4 regions of the Arthrobacter sp. YC-RL1 genome follow, and region 2 is predicted to be linked to each of the others. Evidence: riboswitches for the same ligand, from Rfam matches in the RefSeq annotation. Region 2 holds a riboswitch; each other region holds the start of a gene.

Region 1 (5,409 bases), 2.8 Mb from region 2:
CGCGGGCCCGCTCCCCGGCGGGGCCGGGGCCGAAGTCCTTCTGGGCGCCGTGGATCAGGCGGGAGGCGGAAAGCACCAGGCGCGGGTCGGAGCGCGGGGCGGTGAATTCGGCGGCCAGCTGAGGCAGCAGCGGCTGCGCGCGGTGGCCGGCGGTGGTGACCTGGGCGATGAGGCAGTCGGTCTGGGCCAGGCGGTCGCGGGCGGTGCCCAGCGGGATGCCCAGCCAGTTGTGCAGCAGCCCGGCGGTGTTCTTGTAGGGGGTGCGGCCCATGGTGGTGCGCCCGGCAGCGCGGGCGAGGTCCTCGGCGGAGGGGTGCTCGCTGGCGTCAGCGATTACCTGAAAGGAGTCGGCGTCCAGCTGGTGGGCGCCGGTGCGGCGCAGCAGGTCGGCGGCGAAGAGCTGGGCGCGGGCGAACTCCTGGCCCAGCTGTTCGACAAGCAGCGCGAAGTAGGCGGCGTGGCCGGCGGGGAGGTCCGCGTCGGCCACGTCCGCCCAGGCCGCGGCGATGAGGCTGCGGGCCTCGGCCAGTTTCCCGACCGCTTCGGTGCTTGTGGAGGTCTGCATGTCCCCAGCGTGCGGCGGGCGCCGGGAGGGCCGGCCGCCGCAGCTGCGGATTGTGGATTACTTCGAGGCGCCGATTGCCCAGACGCGCGGCAGCTGCGTGCCGTTGACCGCGAGGTCGCCGATCAGCCGCGCCTTGAACACCCACGGATTGTGGTTGCCGGCGGTGCGGGCGTTGCGCCAGTGGCGGTCGAGGTTCTTGGACACGCTGGTGGCGGAGGCGGCCAGCGCGTCGAAGGCGTGGGTGAGCGCGGTGAGCACCAGCGGGGTCAGCACCACCTGACCCTGGGCGGAGGCGAGCTCGGCCGCGTCGTTGGCGGCCTCGTCCTCCTGGATCGAGCCGCCGGAGTGCAGCGCGATCGCCGACTCGTAGGCGCCCTGCAGGGCGTGGGAGACGCGTTCCACGGTGGCCGCCGCGGCGAAGGCGGCCGCGGAGACCTCGCCGATGACCTGCAGCAGCTGCGGATCCTGCCCGGCGATGTTGGCCGCGGCGTGGCTGAAGGTGCGCTTGCGGGCCGCCAGCTGCGCGGCGAACTCGCGTTCGGCGGCCTTGGCGGAGCCGGCGAGCACCGCCAGCAGCACCTGCTGGTAGAACGCGGTCTGGTACTTGAAGCGGGTGTCGAACTCGATCAGCTCCTCCACCGCCGCGCCGGTGAACGTGGAGGTGCCGGTGCCGGTGGTGCGCTGGCCGAAGCCGTCCCAGTCCTCGGCCAGGGCCACACCCGGCTGGTGGCGGCGGACGGCGGCGATGACGCGGGTTTTGGTGTCGGTGCGCTGCGCGTAGGTGTCCAGCCAGTCGGCGAAGATCGAGCCGGTGGAGTAGTACTTGGCGCCGGTGATGCTGAAGCCGCCGGCCCCGTCCGGGCTGACCTTGGTGATCACCTCGCCCACCTTCACGGCGCCGACCTCGGTCCAGGAGTTGCCGACCAGCTCGCCGGCGGCGAAGCGGGCCAGCCAGGTGTCGCGGCCGGGGCCCGGGGCGGCGACCAGCCGGTCCTCCACGAACGCGAAGTGCGCGCGCAGCGCCTGGGCGATGTTGGAGTCGGCCGCGGCCAGCTCGGTGAGCAGCTCGAACAGTTCGGGCAGGGTGGCGCCGGCTCCGCCGTGGGAGACGGGCACGCGGATCGCGCCGAAGCCGGCGGCGGCGAGGTCGGCGACCTCGCGGTAGGGCAGGGCGCCGGTGCGGTCGCGCTCGGCGGCGCCGTCGGCGATGGCCTGGAAGTGCGGGGCGAAGCGTTCGCGCAGCCCGGCCAGACGGGATGTGGACAGGGCGATCATCTGGTGTTCCAATCGGTGTTGCAGGCAGGGTGGCGTAGGCGTCCAGTGTCTAGGTGTACAGCGAGAGCGGCTGCGATTCGCCGCGCAGGAAGTAGGCGCCGACCTCGATCTTCTTGTAGTCCACCGGGTCGTGCAGCGAGTGCGTGCGCACGTTGCGCCAGAACAGGTCAAGCCCGACGTTGCTCTTGGTGGAGGAGGATCCGGTGACCTCGAAGATGCGGTTGGCGACCTCCACGCCGGCCTCGCTGGCCACGACCTTCAGCTCCGCGATCGCCACCGCCAACTCGGCGCGCTGCGGCTGGCTGACTGCCCCGCCCAGCACCTGATCGAAGCGGCGGCCCAGCTTCTCCGCCAGCGCGGCCACCGCGGCAGTGCGGGCCTTCAGCTCCCCCACGGTGCGCTGGAAGACGACGTCCTGCGAATAGGTTTCGGCCTGCGAGAGGAACCAGGCGTTGGTGCGCCCCAGCAGGATCTGCCGGCCCCGCGCCAGCGCGCCCTCCGCGATGCCCAGGTAGAAGTTCGCGAAGGCCAGCTGGATGCCCGGGGTGAGCAGGGTGGCCACCGGCTCGTCGGTGACCGGGCCCAGCACGTCGGACGGCTCGATGCGCACGTTGCGGTACACCAGCGAGTTCGAGGCGCTCAGCCGCTGGCCCAGATAGTCCCAGTCGTCGACGATGCGCAGTCCTTCGGCCTCGCGCGGGACCACGAAGGCCAGCAGCTCGCCGCTGCCTTCGACCTCCGCGTTGACGACGATGACCTCGCCCACCCCGGAGCCGGTGGAGAAGCGCTTGGCCCCGTTCAGCCGGTAGCCATCGCCCTCGCGGGTCAGCACCAGGTTCGGGTCCACCGGGTTGACCGAGTCGCCCCACAGCCAGCTTCCCTCCACGGTGCGCCGCCACCAGTCGGCCTGCGCCTCTGCCGGGGCGTAGAACGCGATGGAGGACTGGTTGATGTAGTGGTAGGCCAGCAGCTGGGAGATCGACCCGTCGGCGGCGGCCAGGATGCGGATGACCTCGAAGGCGGTCTCGAAGTGCCCGCCGGCGCCGCCGAACTCGGCCGGGACCAGCAGCTCCAGCAGCCCTGCCTCGCGCAGCAGCTTCACCTCGGCGAAGGGCTGCTTGTTGGCGCGGTCGCGGGCCAGCGCGTCGGCGGCCAGGGTGCCGGCAACCTGGCGGGCGACGGCGCGCCAGCGCTCCAGTTCGGCCTCGCTGGCGGTGCCGGTGTACGGGACGCGGGGCAATGCGGTGACGGTCATGATCGGGCTCCTTGGAATTGGACTTCCGAGGGATACCGGGACGCGGCCCGGGCTCCATCGAACCTGGCGTTAGCACTCCCTGCGGATTACAGGCTTGCTGCGGCGTCGCGGAGCCAGGTCTCTCAGCCGCTCTGGATGGTGTGCACCGATTCAAGCACGCCGCCGAAGCCGGAGGGAACCGCCCCGTCACGCGGCGGAACGCACCGCAAAACTGCGTCATATTGGGAGTTTGGAACCCGCGCCGGGCCCAGATCGCGACGGCGCGCGGCAGCATCCAGCCGTCGCACGACGTCATATTGGCGCACGCAGTGCCCGGGCCCGGCGGGCCTTGCGGCTAGCGGGAGAGGAAGCCGAGCAGCAGGTCGTTGACCTCCTTGGCGTGGGTCCACAGCAGCCCGTGCGGGGCGCCATCCACCTCGTGGTACTCGGCGGCGGGCAGCGCCTCGGCGAAGCGCCGGCCGGTGACGTCCACGGGCAGGATCCGGTCGGCGGTGCCGTGCACGATCAGCGCGGGCACGTCGATCTTCGGGATGTCGGCGCGGAAGTCGGTGGTCCAGGTGTACTGGGCCGCGACCGAGGCGTAGGGCGAGGCGGCATAGGCCAGGGCCTTGTTCGCGGCCAGCGCCTCTTCGCTCAGCCGGTTGCCCAGGAAGGTCTCGGTGTTGAAGAAGTTCTCGAAGAAGCTGCTGAAGAACGCGTAGCGGTCGGTTTTGGCGGCCTCGGCCATCGGGTCCAGCGCATCCTGCGGCACACCCTCGGGGTTGTCATCGGTCTGCAGGATGAACGGTTCCAGCGAGCCGAGGAAGGCGGCCTTCGCGACGCGGGCCGAGCCGTAGGTGGAAAGGTAGCGGGCTACCTCGCCGGTGCCCATGGAGAAGCCCACCAGCACTGCGTCCTTCACGTCAAGCGTTTCCAGCAGCGTGTGCAGGTCGGCGGCGAAGGTGTCGTAGTCGTAGCCGACGGCCGCCTTGGAGCTCTTGCCGAAGCCGCGGCGGTCGTAGGTGATGACGCGGTAGCCGGCGCCGAGCAGCGTCGCGGTCTGCAGCTCCCAGGAGGATCCGTCCAGCGGGTAGCCGTGGATCAGCACCACCGGCTGCCCGGAGCCGTGGTCCTCGTAGTACAGCTCGATATCGGTGGTGTTCTCTTCTCCGACTTTCACGGTTGCCATGCTGGCCCTTTCGCCGACGGGGGCGCGGCGGTTGCCGCGCTGCCTCCCACGCTAGGCATCGGTCCTCGACGGTGGCAAGGGTTTTGCGCAAAGCGACAGCGAGCGCTTCAGCGCAGGTAGGTCCGTGCGACGCTGAACGCGGTGCGCTCCAGCAGCTTCAGCGCGTCGGCGGACAGCTCGGCCAAACTCGCCGGGCCCGGAGCGATCGAGTAGGCCGCGAGGATTCCGGCGTCGGCCAAAACCTGGTCTTCCAGGCTGACCGATCCGGCGATCACGATAACGTCTCCCCCGGCGGCCTGCAGTACCCCGGATACCACCTTGCCCTGCAGGGACTGCGAGTCCAGCCGGCCCTCGCCGGTGATGACCAGATCCGCGCCGCCCATGATGCGGTGGGCGTCCAGCACCCGGGCGACCAGCTCCCACCCGGGGACCAGGTCGACCGCGAAGTAGCTGCCCAGGCTGAAGGCCAGGCCTCCGGCGGCGCCCATGCCTTCTCGGTCGCGCAGCACCCGGCCGGTGGCGGTTTCCAGCACATCGGCCAGCCGGCCCAGCCCGGCGTCGAGGGTTGCGACATCCTTCAGGGAAGCACCCTTTTGCGGCCCGAAGATCGCTGCGGCGCCGTTCTCGCCCAATAGCGGGTTGGTGACATCGCAAGCGATCTGCCACACTACCCCGGCGGCGCGCGGATCCAGCCCGCTGACATCGATGCTGTGCAGCTCGTTCAACGGGCCGCCTCCCGATTGCAGCTGGTTGCCGTCGGCGTCGAGGAACTTGGCGCCCAGAGCGGAAAGCAAACCGGTGCCGCCGTCGGTGGTCGCGGAGCCGCCCAGGCAGAGGATGATTTGCTCGGCCCCGAGGTCCAGCGCCTTGGATACCAGCGCGCCGAGCCCGTAGGTGGTGGCCGACAGCGGCTGGCGCGGCGCATCGGCAACCTGCGGCAGGCCGGCTGCTTCGGCTGCTTCGACCACCGCGATCTTCCCGTCGGCAGACAGCCCCAGCCGTGATTGCACCGGTCTGCCTAAGGCATCAGCGGTTTGCACCGGAACCGGTTCGGTGCCCCACGCGTCGATCAGCGCTTCCAGGGTTCCCTCGCCTCCGTCGGCGAAGGGCACCGCGGTCACGGAGATTTCACGGCCCAGGCTGCCG
Region 2 (5,409 bases):
TCAACGTCATTGGATTCTTCAAGAGACATGAGACCTATTTTCCATGGCGGCATGCTGCAGGACACCTGTGTTCTTGACCAGCAACACAATAGCCAGCAAATCCAGAACGACAACCATCAGCACGGAACCGTGCGCTGCCAACCACATCAATTCCGAGTTCGGAAGCATCTGGCCCGGATCAATACTGGATTCCGATTCCATGCGGCCAATGGCGGCGCTGTCGGCAATCAGCCACAAGGCAAAGAAGGCCAGCACGGTGATGTTCAAACCGACCATGTCCACCGCACCCGCGATGCCAAGTGTTTTCATTGGATTTTGCGACCTGTTCGGCTCCCGGAATGCAGTTGTCATTTTGGTTCCCCAATCACAGTTACCGGAGATCATCGCATTTGGAACCCAGTATTCCGTGCATGGCGCGCACCACAGGAGAGAATTAACTGAGCCGTGCCAACGATTTGCCGTCGACGCGAGCTTTCCGGTGCGGAAGACCACCGGACAATCTTCTGACGGCAGATCAAGCGGTAGCAAAGCTCTGGTGCTGAATACTGCCGGCCCTGGACGCCTTTGCCGCTGCAGCGAACCCGCGTTCCAGGTCGCCCAACAGGTCGTCGGCTTCCTCGATGCCCACCGACAGCCGCACCAGATTCGCAGGGATTTCCAGCGGGGTGCCGATCAACGACGCATGGGTCATTTCCCGCGGATAGCAGACCAGGGATTCCACCCCGCCCAGCGACACCGAGAGCTGGAAGAGCTCCATAGACTCGGCGAAGGCGCGGGCGGCTGCCTCGTCAGCCAACTGCAGCGAGAGGATCCCGCCGAAGTCCCGCTGCTGCCGGGTGGCGAGCTCGTGTCCTGGATGCCCGGGTAGCCCCGGGTAGTAGACACGAGTGACATCCGGCCGGTCCTCCAGCCATCCGGCCAGCGTTGAGGCGGTGGTGCAGTGGCGTTCCATGCGCAGGCCCAGGGTCTTCAGCCCGCGCGAGGCCAGGTAGTTGTCCTGCGGCCCGGACACCGCGCCGCCGGCGAACTGTTGGTAGCCCACGGCCTCGGCCAGCGACTGCCCGCGGTGCAGGTGCTCCCCCACGATCACCGCGCCGCCAAGCACGTCCGAGTGCCCGCCGATGTACTTGGTGGTCGAGTGCACCACCGCGTGCGCGCCGAATTCCAGCGGACGCTGCAGGTACGGGGTGGCGAAGGTGTTGTCCACGACTAGCAGCGCGCCGGCTTCCGCGGCCACGGAGGCCCAGCCTGCCAGATCAGCGATGCCCAGCAGCGGGTTGGAGGGGGTTTCCACCCACAGCAGCGCGGTGTTCGGGCGCAGCGCTGCGCGCACCGCATCGAGGTTGGTGATGTCCACGGCGCTGGCGGTGATGCCCCACTTGTGGTGCAGGCGGGTGATCAGCCGGTTGGTGCCGCCGTAGCCGTCGGCGCCCAGCACGATGTGGTCGCCCGGGGCGAGCAGCGCCCGCAGCAGCGCGTCTTCCGCCGCGATCCCGGAGGCGAAGGAGAAGCCTGCGGCTCCGCCTTCCAAAGCGGTGAGCTGGGTTTCGAACCCGTTGCGGGTCGGGTTGGATCCGCGGGAGTACTCGTGGCCCGCGCGCAGCACGTTGATGCCGTCCTGGATGAAGGTGCTGGTCTGGTAGATCGGAGGGATCACCGCACCGGTGTGCGGATCCTTTTCCTGGCCGGCGTGCACCGCCAGCGTGTTGAAGCCGCTCATGCGAAGCTCTCCTCTCGGGTGGCGGCCTGGGCCGCATTCAGCGCGCGGTCCAGGTCGCGGATCAAGTCTGCGGGGTCTTCCAGTCCTACCGAGATCCGCAGCACCGCGCGGTTCAGGCCCGCGTCGGCCAGCTGCGCTTCGGAGAGCCGGCAGTGGGTCATGGTGGCAGGGTGGGCGATCATGGTGCGGGTGTCGCCGATGTTGGCGGCCAGCACAATCACCTCCAGGCTGTCGATGAACGCGGAGACCAGGGCCTCGTCGTGCAGTTCCACCGCCAGCACGCTGCCGGTGCCGCGCGGGAAGAAGCGTTTGGCCCGCTCAAAGTGCGGGTGCCCGGGCCGGCTGGGGTGGTGCACCTGCGCCACCGCGGGGTGCGCCTGCAGGAAGTTTGCCAACAGCAGCAGGTTCTGCTGCGCCGCGGCGGTGCGCACGGACAGCGTCTCGATGCCTGTCAGGATGCCATGGGCGCTGGCCGCCGGCAGGGTCGGGCCCAAGTCATGCAGGAACTTGGAACGCACCAGCATGGAATAGGCTCCGGCCCCGTAGCGTTCGAGCAGCGAGGTGCCGGCGTAGCGGGCCCGCGGCGCGGCGACCTGCGCCCAGCGGACCGGGTCCGAGAAGTCGAAGGTCCCGGAGTCCACGACCACGCCGCCGAGCACCTGGCCGTGGCCGGCCAGGGCCTTGGTGGCCGAATGCACCACGATGTCCGCGCCGTGCAGCAGCGGCCGGAAGTTTGCAGGGGTGGCCAGTGTGTTGTCCACGACCACCGGGATGTTGTGGCGGTGGGCGATCTCGCTGAGCGCCGGCAAATCCGGCAGCGTGGACAGCGGGTTGGTGACCGATTCAAGGAAAAACGCGCGGGTGTCTTCCTCGATGGCGGCCTCCCATGCCGCCGGGTCATCCGGGTCCACGAAGCTGATGCGGATGCCGAAGTCGTTGAATGAATCGGTGAGCAGGTCCACGGTGCCGCCGTACAGCTGGCTGGAGGCGATGATGTGCTTGGGTCCCTGGGTTAGCGCCAGCAGCGCCAGCGCCACGGCAGCCTGGCCGGTGGCGGTGGCCACCGCGTTGGCTCCGGCTTCCAATGCGGCGGCGCGCTGCTCGAAGACCGACACCGTGGGGTTCCCGGTGCGCGAATAGGTGAAGCCCGACTGGCGCAGCGCGAACTTCTCCACCGCATCGGCGTGCGAGGGAAATTCGTAGGCCGCGGAGGAATACAGCGGCACGGTCAGCGGTCGGTAGTCCCCGCTCGGGGTGTATCCGGCGTGGATCGCCGCGGTTGACTGCTGTGCGAGGTCTCGTGGCTGGGCCATGGCAGTACTCCTTCTCGTTGTGTAGTCCACGAGAGAGTGCACCGAACACGGTGCCGCGCACCGCCGGTGCCAGGCCGATTGCCGGCCTGGACATCACGGTACGAGGCACAGCGCCGCGGTTTATAACGCGGCTCGGAGCTGCTCCATCGTTCCTGGCATTAGCACCTTTCGGTTTCCCGATGGTTGCTGCGACGTCGACGAGCCAGATCTCTTAGTCGCTCTAGATGGGTAAGTAGTTCCATGGTTGGCCACCGGTGCCGGCAGGCGCAAGCGGGGGCGCGGCCGGCGCTTAATGCAGTGCCGCGGCCCGTCATATGTCGCGGTTTCGTCATGCTGGGCCATGCCCCGTATGGCCCATGTGACGCGCTAAATGGGGCAAAAACCCCTGAATTCCGGGAATTATGGGCTTATATGTGTCGCGTGAGGACGAATTGAAGACTCACTATGACGTTTCAGCCCAGCAAGTGAACGCCGAACTCGGAGACCACCGAGCGTACTTCCTCAAGGTAGCGCTGGGCCTGTTCGGTCAGCGGGATCGCAGCGTGGTCGATCCAGCCGATCTCGATCCGCTCGTCGATATCCAGCGGGATGGCAACGATGGACGGGTCCAGCTCGTCGCTGATGATGCCGGTGGAGATCGTGTACCCGCCTAGGCCGATCATGAGGTTGAAGATGGTCGCGCGGTCCGAGACCCTGATCTCGCGCTTGCTGGAGAGGGTGGAGAGGATTTCCTCGGCGAAGTAGAACGAGTTGTTCGCGCCCTGGTCGAAGGTCAGCCGGGGCAGGTCCTCGAGGTCCTCCAGGGTGGCGCGCCGGCGGGATGCCAGCGGGTTGGTGCGCGAGATGAAGATGTGCGGATCTGCAAGGAACAGCGGGTGGAACACCAGCCGGGATTCGCGCAGCAGCTTGTCGATGACCTTGCGGTTGAAGTCGTTGCGGTAGAGGATACCTATTTCGCTGCGCAGCGTGCGCACGTCCTCGATGATCTCCTCAGTGCGGGTCTCGCGCAGCGAGAACTCGTACTCCTCGGCCCCGCTGGCCTGGACCATGCGCACGAACGCATCCACGGAGAACGAGTAGTGCTGGGTCGAAATGCCCAGCAGGCGGCGGGAAGGCGGGCGGCCCAGGTAGCGATGCTCCAGCAGCTGCACCTGTTCGAGCACCTGGCGGGCATAGCCCAGGAATTCAGCGCCCTCGACGGTGAGCGTCACGCCCTTGGCTGAACGCACCAGCAGCGTGCGCCCCAGGCGTGCTTCGAGCTCCTTCATCGCGGCAGACATGCTCGGCTGGGCCACGTAGAGCAGGTCAGCGGCCGCGGAGATCGAGCCCTCGGTCGCGACCGTGGTGAAGTAGCGAAGCTGTTGCAGCGTCAAGCCGCTTGCCTTTTGAACCATAGGCTGAGTCTATATCAATCCATAGTTAGCCCCAGTTACCCGATATCGAAAAAGGCCCTGCATGATTGAGGCATCCACTTGATTCAGGCCTGTCCAGGCCCATGAGCAACAGATTGGCCGCCATGGCAGACGCATTGACCTTCAGCATTTCCAGCACCGATTTCAACCAGGACTACACTCCAGCCGAGAGTTCGCGCATCACCACGAATTTCGCGAATCTGGCCCGCGGCGAGAACCGCCGGGAGAACCTGGGCAACGCGCTGACGATGATCGACCGGCGCCTGAATTCCCTGATGCACTGGGACAATCCGGACGGCGAGCGCTTCACGCTGAAGCTGGAAATCATCTCCGCCAACGTGCACTTCGACTCGGCACAGGGGGCGCAGGACTTCCCGCTGCTGGAGGTGTTGAACACCAGCATCCTGGACCGCTACACCGGGACGAGCACCCACGGCATCGTGGGCAATAATTTCTCTTCCTATGTGCGGGACTACGACTTCAGCGTGCTGCTGCCGGCAACTGCCGACGCCTCGGGCAAACCGGTGGTCCCGGAGGACTTCGGGGAGCTGCACGGCCGGCTTTTCCAGCACTTCCTTGACTCGGAAGCCTACCGCCAGCGCTTCGAGCAGCTGCCGGTGATCTGCATCAGCGTCTCCACCTCCAAGACCTACCGCCGCACCGGCAACAGCCACCCGGTGCTGGGCCTGGAATACCAGCAGGACGACTACTCCCTGACCGACGAGTACTTCGCGAAGATGGGCCTGCGCGTGCGCTACTTCATGCCCGCCGGCTCCGTCGCGCCGCTGGCCTTCTATTTCCGGGGCGACCTGCTGAACGACTACACCAACCTGCAGCTGGCCAGCACGATTGCCACCATGGAGACCTTCCAGAAGATCTACCGCCCGGAGATCTACAACGCGAACTCCCCGGCCCCGGCGGTCTACCGTCCGAGCCTGGAGGTGCAGGACTTCTCCCGCACGTT
Region 3 (5,409 bases), 470 kb from region 2:
TGAGCTTTTCGGCGACCTCGGCGCCGGAGCCCACGGTGATCGGGCCGAAGCCGCCCACGCCAACCCATTCGGCCAGCTGGCGCACGGTCCACGGGTTGCCCTCGTCGCCGCTGGCCTTCTGGAAGGTGGCCACGGAAGACTGGATGGCGTTGGACTTCACGTCGGCGCCGATGACCTCGTCCGGGTTGAAGGTGGACAAATCGATGCCCATCCAGCCGGAGATCAGCACCATGGCGCCCTCGATGTCCGCATAGGACTTGTAGTCCTCGTACTTGGCCTGGGCTGCTGCCGAATCCTCGGCGGTGATGATGGTCTGCATCGCGAAGATCTTGATGTCGTAGCGGCCGCGGCCCGCGGCCTCGGCATGGTCGCGGATCTTGGTGACGGTGTCCTTGAGCATTTCGCGGGTCGGGCTGGTCACGAAAACCGCCTCCGCGTTCTGCGCGGCGAACTTCAGGCCGCGCGGCGAGGTGCCTGCCTGGTAGATGACCGGGGTGCGCTGGGTGCTCGGCTCGGTGATGGCGATGCCCGGAACCTTGAAGTACTTGCCATCGTGGTTGATCGGGTGCACCTTGGCCGGGTCGGTGTAGACGCCGGTTTCCTTGTCGGCCTGCACCGCGTCGTCTTCCCAGGAGCCTTCAAGCAGCTTGTAGACGACCTCGAGGTATTCGTCCGCATGGTCGTAGCGCTCATCGTGCTCCATCTGGTCTTCCTGGCCCATGTTGCGGGCGGCCGAAGGCAGGTAGCCGGTGACCACGTTCCAGCCCACGCGGCCGTTGGTCAGGTGGTCGAGGGTGGCCAGGCGGCGGGCGAAGGGATACGGGTGCTCGTAGGCGGTGCCGGCGGTGACGCCGAAGCCGAGGTTCTCGGTCACCGCGGCCATGGCGGAGACCAGCAGGAACGGGTCGTTGACCGGGGCCTGGGCGCCGGTGCGCAGCGGGGACTCGTTGGTGCCGTTGTACACGTCGTAGGTGCCCAGCACGTCGGCGATGAACAGACCGTCGAACTTGCCCTTTTCCAGCACCTTGGCCAGGTGGGTCCAGTAGCCGATGGTCTTGTAGTCGGCGGCCTTGTCCTTCGGGTGGCGCCACAGGCCCGGGGACTGGTGGGCGACGCAGTTCATGTCGAAGGCGTTGAAGAGGATTTCCCGCTTCGCGTTATGTGGCTGGTTCTCGCTCATGGATGTGCCCCTTGTTCGTGGTTGAGAAGTGGAAGTCTGGTGGGTGCGCGGCGCGGCGGCCGCTAGCCGGCGTGGTGCCCGGTGGGTGCGGCGAGGTCGCCGGTGACCGAGAGGCGCTGGGGCTGGACCCCGTTGATCTCGTAGTCCCCCACGATGCGCGCCTTGTAGATGGCAGGGTTGTGGGTGGCGATGGTGCGCGCGTTGCGCCAATGCCGGTCCATGTTGCAGCTGCTGCGGGTGGACGAGGCGCCCAGCCCGTCGAAGAGCTTGCTGGTGGCGCTGATGACCAGCGGCTGCACGATGGTCTGCGCCCGGTTGGCGGCCAGCTCGCAGACCGCAAATCGCTCCTCCGCGTTCAGCTGCGCGTCCTGCAGCGCGGCTTCGACCTCCAGCACCGCTCCGATGACCACCGAGTCCGCGGCGAAGACCTCCGCGGAGACCTCCCCCACCAGCTGCAGCACCTGCGGTTCGCGGTGCACCGGGACGCCGGTGCCGGTGGTGAAGCTGCGGGTGCGCGCCTGCACCGAGCTGCGCATGTCGTTCAGCGCCGCGCGGCCGATGCCTGCCTGCACCGCCATGAGCACCAGCTGGAAGATCGAGGCCTCGGGGTCGTTGGGATCCTCCGGCATGAAGCTGTCCACCGGCACCTGGTGGAACTCGGTGGTCCCGGTACCGGTCAGCCCCTGGCCGAAGCCGTCCCAGTCGTCCAGGATCTTCACGCCGCTGTGCTGGGTAGAGACCACGGCGATCTGGCGTCCCGGGCGCTCCGGATGGGCCACCGCGACGGTGGTCCAGTCCGCGAAGATGGTGCCGGTGCAGTAGTACTTCTCGCCATTGACCACCCAGCGGCCGTCGACCTGGCTGGACTTGGTATTCAGCGTGCCCAGCGCGTTGCCGCCGTTTTCGGTGTAGGCGTTGCCGACGATCTGCCCGGCCGCGATGCGGGCGAACCACTTGGCCTTCAGCTGCTCGTCCTGCAGGCGCAGCACGTCCTCGACGAAGGCAATGTGCGCGCGCCAGAGCTGGCCGATATGGGAATCGGCCTCGGAAAGCTCGATCAGCAGGCGGAAGACGTCGCTGAGCCGGGCGCCGTGGCCGCCGTCGGCGACCGGCAGGCGCAACGCCCCGAAGCGGTCGCGGTTCAGCAGGCCCACCTGTTCGAAGGGCAGGATGCGATTGCGGTCGCGCTCCTTGGCGCCGGCGGCGATCTGGGCGAACACCGGACGGAAAATCGCTGCAAGGCGCTCGTAGTCTTCGTCGGCCCCCGGCCCCGGAGTCATCTTGAGCAGCTGGCGGGTCGGACGGTCTTCGGTGAACTCGTCGAGCTCCAGCGCATTGCCGGCCCCCGGGGTGCTCAGCGTGTTGAAGTCCACCTCAAAATCGTTTTGGGGTGCGCCAAAAGACATAAAAAGTCCTCGATTCTTTCCATCGATCCTGGCGGTAGCACCGTCCCTGTCATGGGTGGTTGCTGCGGCGTCGTGGAGCCAGATCTCTCAGCCGCTCTGGATGGGTCGTAATCATTTGTAGCCGTAACAATCGGGCGGCTCCAAGCCCCGTAGTCATATTTCGTCGCTGAAAACGCACGGGTTGCAGAGGCTCGCGAGTGCCGATTGCCGCGAACCGCCGAAGATGACCCAAGGAAGAGGGGCAAAGATCGATCAAACCAACGTTCAATGAAATAAATAACGAAATATCCCACATATTACGCGTTCAGATCGAATATTTTTCATGTTACGCAGGATTTGCAATGGAATCGTTCGAATGCATGTAATGGATGCGTAACCATCCCGAGCGGCCGAGAGATCTGGCTCTATGACGCCGCAGCAACCACCGTTGAATTCCCGGAATTCACGGCCGGTGCTACCGCCAGGACCGATGGAGATGATCATGGCTACTGCCTTTGCCCTGCCTCAGACCGAGGTTGCAACCAGCGCATCCAGCGCGCTGTCCGTGGACTTCCACAATGTCTCGCGCACCTTCACCACCAAGAAGGAGCAGCGCACCGTCCTCGCAGACGTCAACCTCCACATCGAAGCAGGACAGGTGGTGGCGATCCTCGGAGCCAGCGGCTGCGGTAAGTCGACGCTGCTTCGCTCGGTGTCCGGCTTGGACCATCCCACGGGTGGCGCCGTCTTCACCGGCACCCGGGAAGTCAACGACATCAACGAGCTGTGCGCGGTGGCCTTCCAGGAGCCACGGCTGCTGCCATGGCGTTCGGTGCGCGAGAACATCGCACTCGGACTGGCTCCGGGGACCAGCAAGCCGGCCGGCATTGAACTCATCAACCAGCTGCTGGAGCTGACCGGGTTGACCCACGCGGCCGATCTGCGGCCACGCGAAATTTCCGGCGGCATGGCACAGCGCGTATCGCTCGCCCGAGCACTGGCCCGCCGCCCCGGCGTGCTGCTGCTCGATGAACCATTCGGCGCACTGGATGCACTGACCCGCCTGAAAATGCAGGACCTGCTCCTGTCCATCCATGCGTCGTTCCCGACCACCGTCCTGATGGTGACCCACGACGTCGACGAGGCGCTGACCCTGGCAGATCGGGTGATCGTCCTGGGGCGTGCCAATGGCCAGCAGTCAGCGACGGTCATCGAGGACCTCCGGCTGTCCGCGGCGCACCCGCGTAGCCACAGCGACGCACTGTTCGTCACCAACCGCGCCCACCTGCTGGGACTGCTAGGCGTCGACACCGCAAACCACTAATACCGGTTTCGCCACCGGCATCTCGACTTTCTTCTACGGCTGCATCCACGCAGCCGCTGCACTCGCACGCACAAATCAAGGAATTTCCATGCTCGCACACCGTTTCACCCGTCGTACCGCACTGTCCATCGCCGCCTTGGCCGTCGGCGCCGTAGCCCTCTCCGGCTGCGCCGGAGAGAACGCCTCGGCAGCCGGCGACGGCAAGACCCTGTCCATCGACTACGCCACCTACAACCCGCTGAGCCTGGTGCTCAAGGAAAAGGGTTGGCTGGATGCGGCAGCCAAGGAACAGGGTGTCACCGTCGAGTGGATCCAATCCGCCGGATCGAACAAGGCAAATGAAGCGCTGCGCGCCGACGCGGTGCAGGTCGGTTCCACCGCTGGCTCCGCCGCACTGCTGGCCCGCTCCAACGGCTCGCCGATCAAGACCATTTCGCTCTACTCGCAGCCTGAATGGGCGGCGCTGGTGGTCAACAAGGACTCGAAGATCACCACCCCGGCAGATCTGAAGGGCAAGTCGGTCGCCGCTACCAAGGGCACTGATCCGTACTTCTTCCTGCTGCAGACCCTTGAGGAGGCCGGTCTGAGCGAAAAGGACATCACCCTGCAGAACGTCCAGCACGCCGATGGGCGCACCGCGTTGGCCAACGGCTCGGTCGACGCATGGTCCGGTCTCGACCCGATCATGGCCGCCGCCGAACAGGACGGCGCCAAGCTGTTCCACCGCAACCTGGACTACAACACCTACGGCGCACTGAATGCCCGCGCGGACTTCATCGAGGAAAGCCCGGAGCTGGCCCAGCTGGTGGTCGACTCGTACGAGAAGGCCCGCGAATGGGCCGTTGCGAATCCGGACGAAACCGCGGACATCCTGGCCGAGGTCGCAGGACTGGAGTCCGAAGTCGCCCAGACGGTGATCAACGAACGCTCGAACCTGGACGTGGACACCGTTCCCGGCGAATCCTTCACCAAGGTGCTCGGCAACATCGCCCCTACCTTGGTTGCCAGCGGCGACGTATCCAAGCAGGAAACCGTTGACGAAGCGCTGGCCACCCTGGTGGATGATCAGTTCGCCACCAAGGCCGACGCCAAGAACATTTCCGGAGAGTAATCATCATGTCCACGCCAACTCAGATTTCCCAGGCAGCCGGCGGCAGCTCTGCCGCTGCCGACCGGCACAAACCTGGCTTCGCCGCTCGGATCCTGCAGGCGCCCAAGTGGCTGTTGTCCTTGATCCTGCCGGTGGTCATTGTCGCGGTATGGCAGTACGTCACGGTCAGCGGCATCGTCGCCCCCTGGTCGCTGCCGACCCCGGGTGCGGTGCTCGCCGCGGCCGGTGAGCTGTTCCAAGACGGAGATCTGAGCAAGCATGTCGGAATCTCCACCCAGCGAGTCCTACTGGGCTTCGCGATCGGCTCGCTGCTCGGATTGCTCTTTGGCGCGCTGGTGGGCCTGTCCAAGCTCGCCGACGCCCTGCTGAGCCTGAGCATCGGGGCTCTGCGCGCGGTCCCTTCACTTGC
Region 4 (5,409 bases), 240 kb from region 2:
AGGTTCGCGACCTGCTCAGGGAATTCAACCGCGTATTCCAGGGCCCGGGCTCCGCCCATGGACCCGCCGAGCACGGTATGCCAGCGCTCAATTCCCAGCTGCGTAGCCAGCCTTTGCTCCAGCCGTACCGAATCCTTGATGGTGACGAACGGGAAACGCGAACCCCACGGCACACCTTGCTCATCCAGCGATGCGGGGCCGGTGGATCCATTGCAACCGCCGACCATGTTCACCGAGACCACGAAGAAGCGGTCGGTGTCCACTGTCAGGCCGGGGCCGACGAAGTCCTCCCACCAGCCGTCGGTCTGCGAATCGCCCCGGGAGACGTGGGCGTCTCCGGTCAGGGCGTGCATCACCAGCACTGCGTTGCTGCGCTCGGCATTCAGCTCCCCCCAGGTTTCGTAGGCCAGGGCCACCTGCGGCAGGTAGCCGCCGAACTCGAAGGAGTACTCGCCCACGGACGCACGGCGCAAAATGCCGTGGGTCCCTTCGGCGAGCTCTTCGGTGCCGATGGTGTCTTCGGTAGTCACAATGGATGCCATGCCTAGCGGGTTTCCTGCAGTTCCTTGCCCTCAAGGGCTGCGACCGCCTGGAACCCAAGCTCGAGGTCGGCCAGGATGTCGTTGATGTTCTCCAGCCCGACGCTCAGGCGCACCAGTCCCGGGCGCACCCCGGCGGCCAGGCGCTCCGCGTCGGAGAGCTGGGCGTGGGTGGTGGAGGCCGGGTGGATGACCAGCGAGCGGACGTCACCCAGGTTCGCCACATGGGAGTGCAGCTGCAATGCGTCCACAAAAGCCTTGCCGGCTTCGACTCCACCGGGCAGGTCGAAGGCCAGCACCGAGCCGGCGCCCTTCGGGCTGTACTTGCGTCCGCGCTCGAACCACGGCGAGGATTCCAAGCCGGCGTAGGCCACAGCTTCCACATCCGCGCGGGCTTCGAGCCAGTTCGCGACAGCGGAGGCGTTCTCCACATGGCGTTCGATGCGCAGGGACAGGGTCTCCAGACCCTGGGCGATCAAGAACGCGTTGAACGGCGCCGGGGCCGAACCCAGGTCGCGCAGCAGCTGTACGCGGGCCTTGAGGATGTAGGCCAGGTTGGCGCCGAGGATGCCGTTGACGCCCAAGTCGCGGGCGTAGACCAGGCCGTTGTAGGACTCGTCCGGGGTGTTGAAGCTCGGGAAGCGCTCGGGATCCTTGGAGAAGTCGAAGTTGCCCGAATCCACGATCACGCCGGCGATCGCGGTGCCGTGGCCGCCGAGGAACTTGGTGGCCGAATGGATCACGATGTCCGCACCCCATTCGATGGGACGGATCAGGTACGGGGTGGCCAGGGTGCTGTCAACCAGCAGCGGCACGCCGACCTCGTGGGCGATCGCGGAAATGCCCTCGATGTCCAGCACATCCTGGCGCGGATTGGAGATGGTCTCGCCGAAGAACGCCTTGGTGTTCGGCTGGACGGCGTCGCGCCATTCCTGCAGGTTGTCCGGGTCGGAAACGAAAGTGACCTCGACGCCCAGCTTCTTCAGCGTGTGCTTGAGCAGGTTCTGGGTTCCGCCGTAGAGGCTCGGGCTGGCCACCAGGTGGTCGCCGGCCTCGGCGATGTTCAGGATCGCGAAGGTGGTTGCCGCCTGGCCAGAGGACAGCAGCAGTGCGCCCACGCCGCCTTCGAGGTCGGCGATGCGCGTTTCCACGGCCTCGGTGGTCGGGTTGCCGATGCGGGTGTAGATCGGCTCCAGCTCCTGCAGGGCGAAGCGCGCTGCGGCGCTTTCGGCGCTCGGGAAGACGAAGGACGTGGTCTGGAAGATCGGCAGGGAGCGAGCACCGGTAACCGGGTCAGGGCTCTGTCCTGCGTGGATCTGACGGGTTTCAAACGACCAATTGTTGCTCATGGCAGCCTCCAAAAGTTCTGTAACTATGGGGGTACACCACTGAACACACACCACCGGGAAGAACCTCAACGAGGTGCTGCCAGAGGGGTAACCCGCGCTTGTCCTTGACGCCGAGCGGCTCAAGGGCCAGGTCTTCACCCGGGGCACCCCACCGCGGTTGGAGGGTTGCCGCCCAGTAAGCCGGGGCTTGTTACTGGGACTCATGACCTGCCACCAGTGTGCCCGAAAATCGAATATCTTGGCAACCCGAGGCCGGATCCAGAGTCTCAATCGGTCATATTCACGTCCGAGCGACGTCTTATTGCACAGAATTCGACAAGAGTCCAGATCTTAGGATCACCTAAGTAGAGACTGGGATCACATTGTTGTCATGATTGGCACATGATGAGGCTAGATCACGTTACGTACGCATGCGGCCCGGATGGGCTGATGCCAACCGCTGAAAGAATTGCAGAGTCCCTGGGCCTGGAATTCGTCAAGGGAGGCGTGCATCCACGGTTTGGAACTCGCAATGTAATTTTCCCGCTGAAGCACAACCAGTACCTTGAGGTCGTCGAGGTACTGAACCATCCTGCCAGCCTCAAGGCACCTTTCGGACAGGCCGTGCGCGCGCGCTCCGAGCTGGGCGGCGGCTGGATGGGTTGGTGCGTGTCATTGGACGACCTGAGCGGAGCGGAAGAACGCCTGGAACGCAAGGCAGTTCCCGGGAACCGCAAGTTCCCCGACGGCCGCGAACTGACCTGGCAGCAGATCGGCATCAAGGGCCTGATCGCGGATCCGCAGGTGCCCTATCTGCTGCGCTGGGACGACGGCACCGAGGACCTGCATCCGTCGCGCGCGCTGGAGCCTACCGGTGAAATCAGCGAGATCAACATTGCAGGATCCCGCGAGCGCGTGCTTGAATGGCTGGGGCAGCCGGAGAACGTGAATCTCGGACCGGTGACCACCAAGTACCAAGCTCCCAACGGGACGCCGGGCATCCTGTCGGTAACTTTCAATACCGCCAAGGGCACGGTCGTTCTCTAGGAACATCGGGGACCACAGCACAAGATAGGCGGGGACAATGGAGTCCCCACCTACCTTTGCTTGTTAATTGGACGGTTGGTGCAGCCCTAGGATCCGGGTAGCTGCACCAGCTGGCAGTTTTCGACTCCCGCGGCCGCCCGTTTCACCCAGCTGATTTGGGACTGCTCGTCCAGCGCGTTCAGCGCGTCGAGCTGCTCAGACTGGGCTGAGTCGACGAATTCCCGGTCTGCCTTTGTAGTCCACCATTGGTACAGCAGGTTGGACTGCGCCCACATGTGCCGCTGCGCTTCGGTAGCGGCACTCGAGGTGCCAACAATGCCGTGGCTCGCCGCAAGGCTGCCCAAACATTGTTCGGTGGGGTTGACCGACATTTTCATGGCCAGATCCCACTTGACGGTTTCCGGGGAATAGCGGTCCTCGAAGCCCAGCAGCAGACCGCCGGTTGCCTCGGCATGGGCCTTGCTGCTGGTGATGATGCGCGGCTGCTGGATTCCTGTGGCCTGTTCCAACTGGCCGACACCCGCGGTGATGTTAGACCTCCAGTCGTTCCAGTGCTCCGCTTCCCCGGGCCAGAAACAGTACTCGTGCCCGTCGCCGGGTTCTTCGCAGCGTAGCTCGGAGGTGCGGCTGAGCTGCTGCTCTTCGCCCGCATCCTGCGCCGCCAGCGCCCCGCCGCCCCAGAGCACTGTCAGCGACAATGCTCCGGCCACGGCCAGCGCGCGACGCGCCATTCGGTTCATGTTCTGCGCCTTGACGCAGATGGCCAACACGCCCAACATCGACCAGCCCAGATAGCACAGGGCGACTGCCTGGATGACTATGGGATTCGGTGCCGAATCCCGGGTGCAGCACTCTGAAAGCCCTGCCATGTTGCTCAGCATGGGGCCAGGGGCCACCAGGGAAAGCAGTTGCAGTCCGGAGAACAACACGATGCTCAGCCCGATGGCCAGCTTCGGGGCGAACAGCAGTCCCAGCCCCAAACCGCCCAGGCACAGGCCCAGCATCATGAGCATGGAGAGCAGGAATAGTCCGGGGTCGGGGACGAACACTTCGCCCATCCGGTACATCACCGTCGCGTAGCCCAGCAGGTAGGCGCTGGCGCCGACAACCAGCGGGGGCGCCAGCAGCTGCAGGGCGGTTGCCGCGATGCGGTGCGGTCCGCGTACCCGGCGCAGGGCCGCGATGCCGAAGCGGCCGCCCACCCATGCGGCGTAGGTGCCCAGCACGACGCCGCAGAAGAGCATGCCGAAGGAGGAGGCGACGCTCAGGCCTTCCCTGCTGGTATGTTCGGTCTCCACCGGAACCAGCAGCGCCAAGAGCTCGGTGAAGATCAGCATCGCCATCAGCGCGAGGCAGGCCCGCGACTTGCTCCAGAGTTCGGCGAACTGCATGTCTTCCCTTCGAGTTCCTGACGGATGCTCTCTCATCAGGAAGTCTTTCATCAGATTGGCGGATATTTTGTACCGGAGTAACTTTATCCGCTTTTTCTGGACGTCCGCTTCAAATACCCTGCTGGTTAGGGAACCAGCCGTTTGCCCAGCACTGCGACGTTCAGGCGTTCGAAACCGAGTTTTTCGTAGAACTGCGTAACCGAGTCATTGCCGGCGCGGACCATCAGCTGGACCTTGACGGTTCCCCGGGCGCGCAGCCATTCTGCTGCCGCTTCGACGATGCGCCACCCGCAGCCCTGGTCCTGCAAGTCGGGGTCGACGGCGACGTAGTAAAGCCAGCCGCGATGCCCGTCATCTCCGGCCATGGCGGTGGCGGCCAGCCGCTCCCCCTGGACGAGCGCCAGGATGGTGGACTCAGGGCCCGCGAGGGCCTTGCGGGCGTCGGCGTGCGGATCGTTCCACGGTCGGGTCAGCCCGGTGTGTTCCCACAGCGCGACAGCCCGCTCGACCCAGGCCTCGGAAAGTTCGATTAATTCCATGTCAGAAGGCTATGGGAAGGCTACGCGCCGATGCCAATCGCCGGTCCGAGCAGCAGGTAGCCGACGAAGCCGATGGCATCGAGCAGGAAGTGCGCGATCACCAAGGGCATGACCCGGGCGTAGCGGTGGTAGACCCAGCCGAACACCACACCCATGACCACGTTGCCGATCATCGGCCCGATGCCTTGGTAGAGGTGGTAGCTGCCGCGGATCAGCGCCGAGGCTAGGATCGTGGTCCACAGTCCCAGCTTGAGCTTGCGGACGTAGGTGAACAGGAAGCCGAGCATGATCACTTCCTCCAGCACCGCGTGGCGTGCGGCCGAGAGCATGAGCACCGGGACGCTCCACCAGTAGTCCCCGAGGTTCGCGGTGGACAGCGCCGTGGTGATGCCCAAAGCCCTGCCCGCAGCGTAGACTCCGAGGGTTCCCAGGCCCATGGCCAGGAACAGGCCGGCGCCCAGCAGCGTATCCCGCCCGGGTTTGCGCAGGTCGAAGCCGATCATCGACACGGTGGTGCCGGTGCTGCGCTTCATGAGATAAAGCGCCAGCAGCACGGGAACCAGGG

What was found. Region 2 has a riboswitch for S-adenosylmethionine ahead of ATC04_RS14655 (aminotransferase class I/II-fold pyridoxal phosphate-dependent enzyme). Riboswitches for the same ligand answer to the same signal wherever they lie in the genome.
Region 1: another riboswitch for S-adenosylmethionine. It lies ahead of ATC04_RS01825 (acyl-CoA dehydrogenase family protein); the one in region 2 lies ahead of ATC04_RS14655 (aminotransferase class I/II-fold pyridoxal phosphate-dependent enzyme).
Region 3: another riboswitch for S-adenosylmethionine. It lies ahead of ATC04_RS16720 (ABC transporter ATP-binding protein); the one in region 2 lies ahead of ATC04_RS14655 (aminotransferase class I/II-fold pyridoxal phosphate-dependent enzyme).
Region 4: another riboswitch for S-adenosylmethionine. It lies ahead of ATC04_RS13555 (bifunctional o-acetylhomoserine/o-acetylserine sulfhydrylase); the one in region 2 lies ahead of ATC04_RS14655 (aminotransferase class I/II-fold pyridoxal phosphate-dependent enzyme).

Annotation. Positions count from the first base shown of each region.
Region 1 is NZ_CP013297.1:398,781-404,189, reverse strand. It holds gene ATC04_RS01835 (HNH endonuclease signature motif containing protein) at 1-565, opposite strand, end outside; gene ATC04_RS01830 (acyl-CoA dehydrogenase family protein) at 623-1,840, opposite strand; gene ATC04_RS01825 (acyl-CoA dehydrogenase family protein) at 1,890-3,095, opposite strand; SAM riboswitch class I at 3,147-3,237, opposite strand; gene ATC04_RS01820 (alpha/beta hydrolase) at 3,430-4,263, opposite strand; gene ATC04_RS01815 (glycerate kinase) at 4,371-5,409, opposite strand, start outside.
Region 2 is NZ_CP013297.1:3,165,210-3,170,618, forward strand. It holds gene ATC04_RS14645 (hypothetical protein) at 19-351, opposite strand; gene ATC04_RS14650 (cystathionine gamma-synthase) at 515-1,720, opposite strand; gene ATC04_RS14655 (aminotransferase class I/II-fold pyridoxal phosphate-dependent enzyme) at 1,717-3,033, opposite strand; SAM riboswitch class I at 3,174-3,264, opposite strand; gene ATC04_RS14660 (LysR family transcriptional regulator) at 3,486-4,427, opposite strand; gene ATC04_RS14665 (putative oxygenase MesX) at 4,550-5,409, shown strand, end outside.
Region 3 is NZ_CP013297.1:3,631,256-3,636,664, forward strand. It holds gene ATC04_RS16710 (LLM class flavin-dependent oxidoreductase) at 1-1,180, opposite strand, end outside; gene ATC04_RS16715 (acyl-CoA dehydrogenase family protein) at 1,243-2,553, opposite strand; SAM riboswitch class I at 2,603-2,693, opposite strand; SAM riboswitch class I at 2,960-3,062, shown strand; gene ATC04_RS16720 (ABC transporter ATP-binding protein) at 3,068-3,889, shown strand; gene ATC04_RS16725 (aliphatic sulfonate ABC transporter substrate-binding protein) at 3,978-5,000, shown strand; gene ATC04_RS16730 (ABC transporter permease) at 5,006-5,409, shown strand, end outside.
Region 4 is NZ_CP013297.1:2,922,846-2,928,254, forward strand. It holds gene ATC04_RS13550 (homoserine O-acetyltransferase) at 1-542, opposite strand, end outside; gene ATC04_RS13555 (bifunctional o-acetylhomoserine/o-acetylserine sulfhydrylase) at 545-1,888, opposite strand; SAM riboswitch class IV at 1,978-2,096, opposite strand; gene ATC04_RS13560 (VOC family protein) at 2,270-2,914, shown strand; gene ATC04_RS13565 (hypothetical protein) at 3,001-4,305, opposite strand; gene ATC04_RS13570 (GNAT family acetyltransferase) at 4,431-4,844, opposite strand; gene ATC04_RS13575 (type II CAAX endopeptidase family protein) at 4,865-5,409, opposite strand, start outside.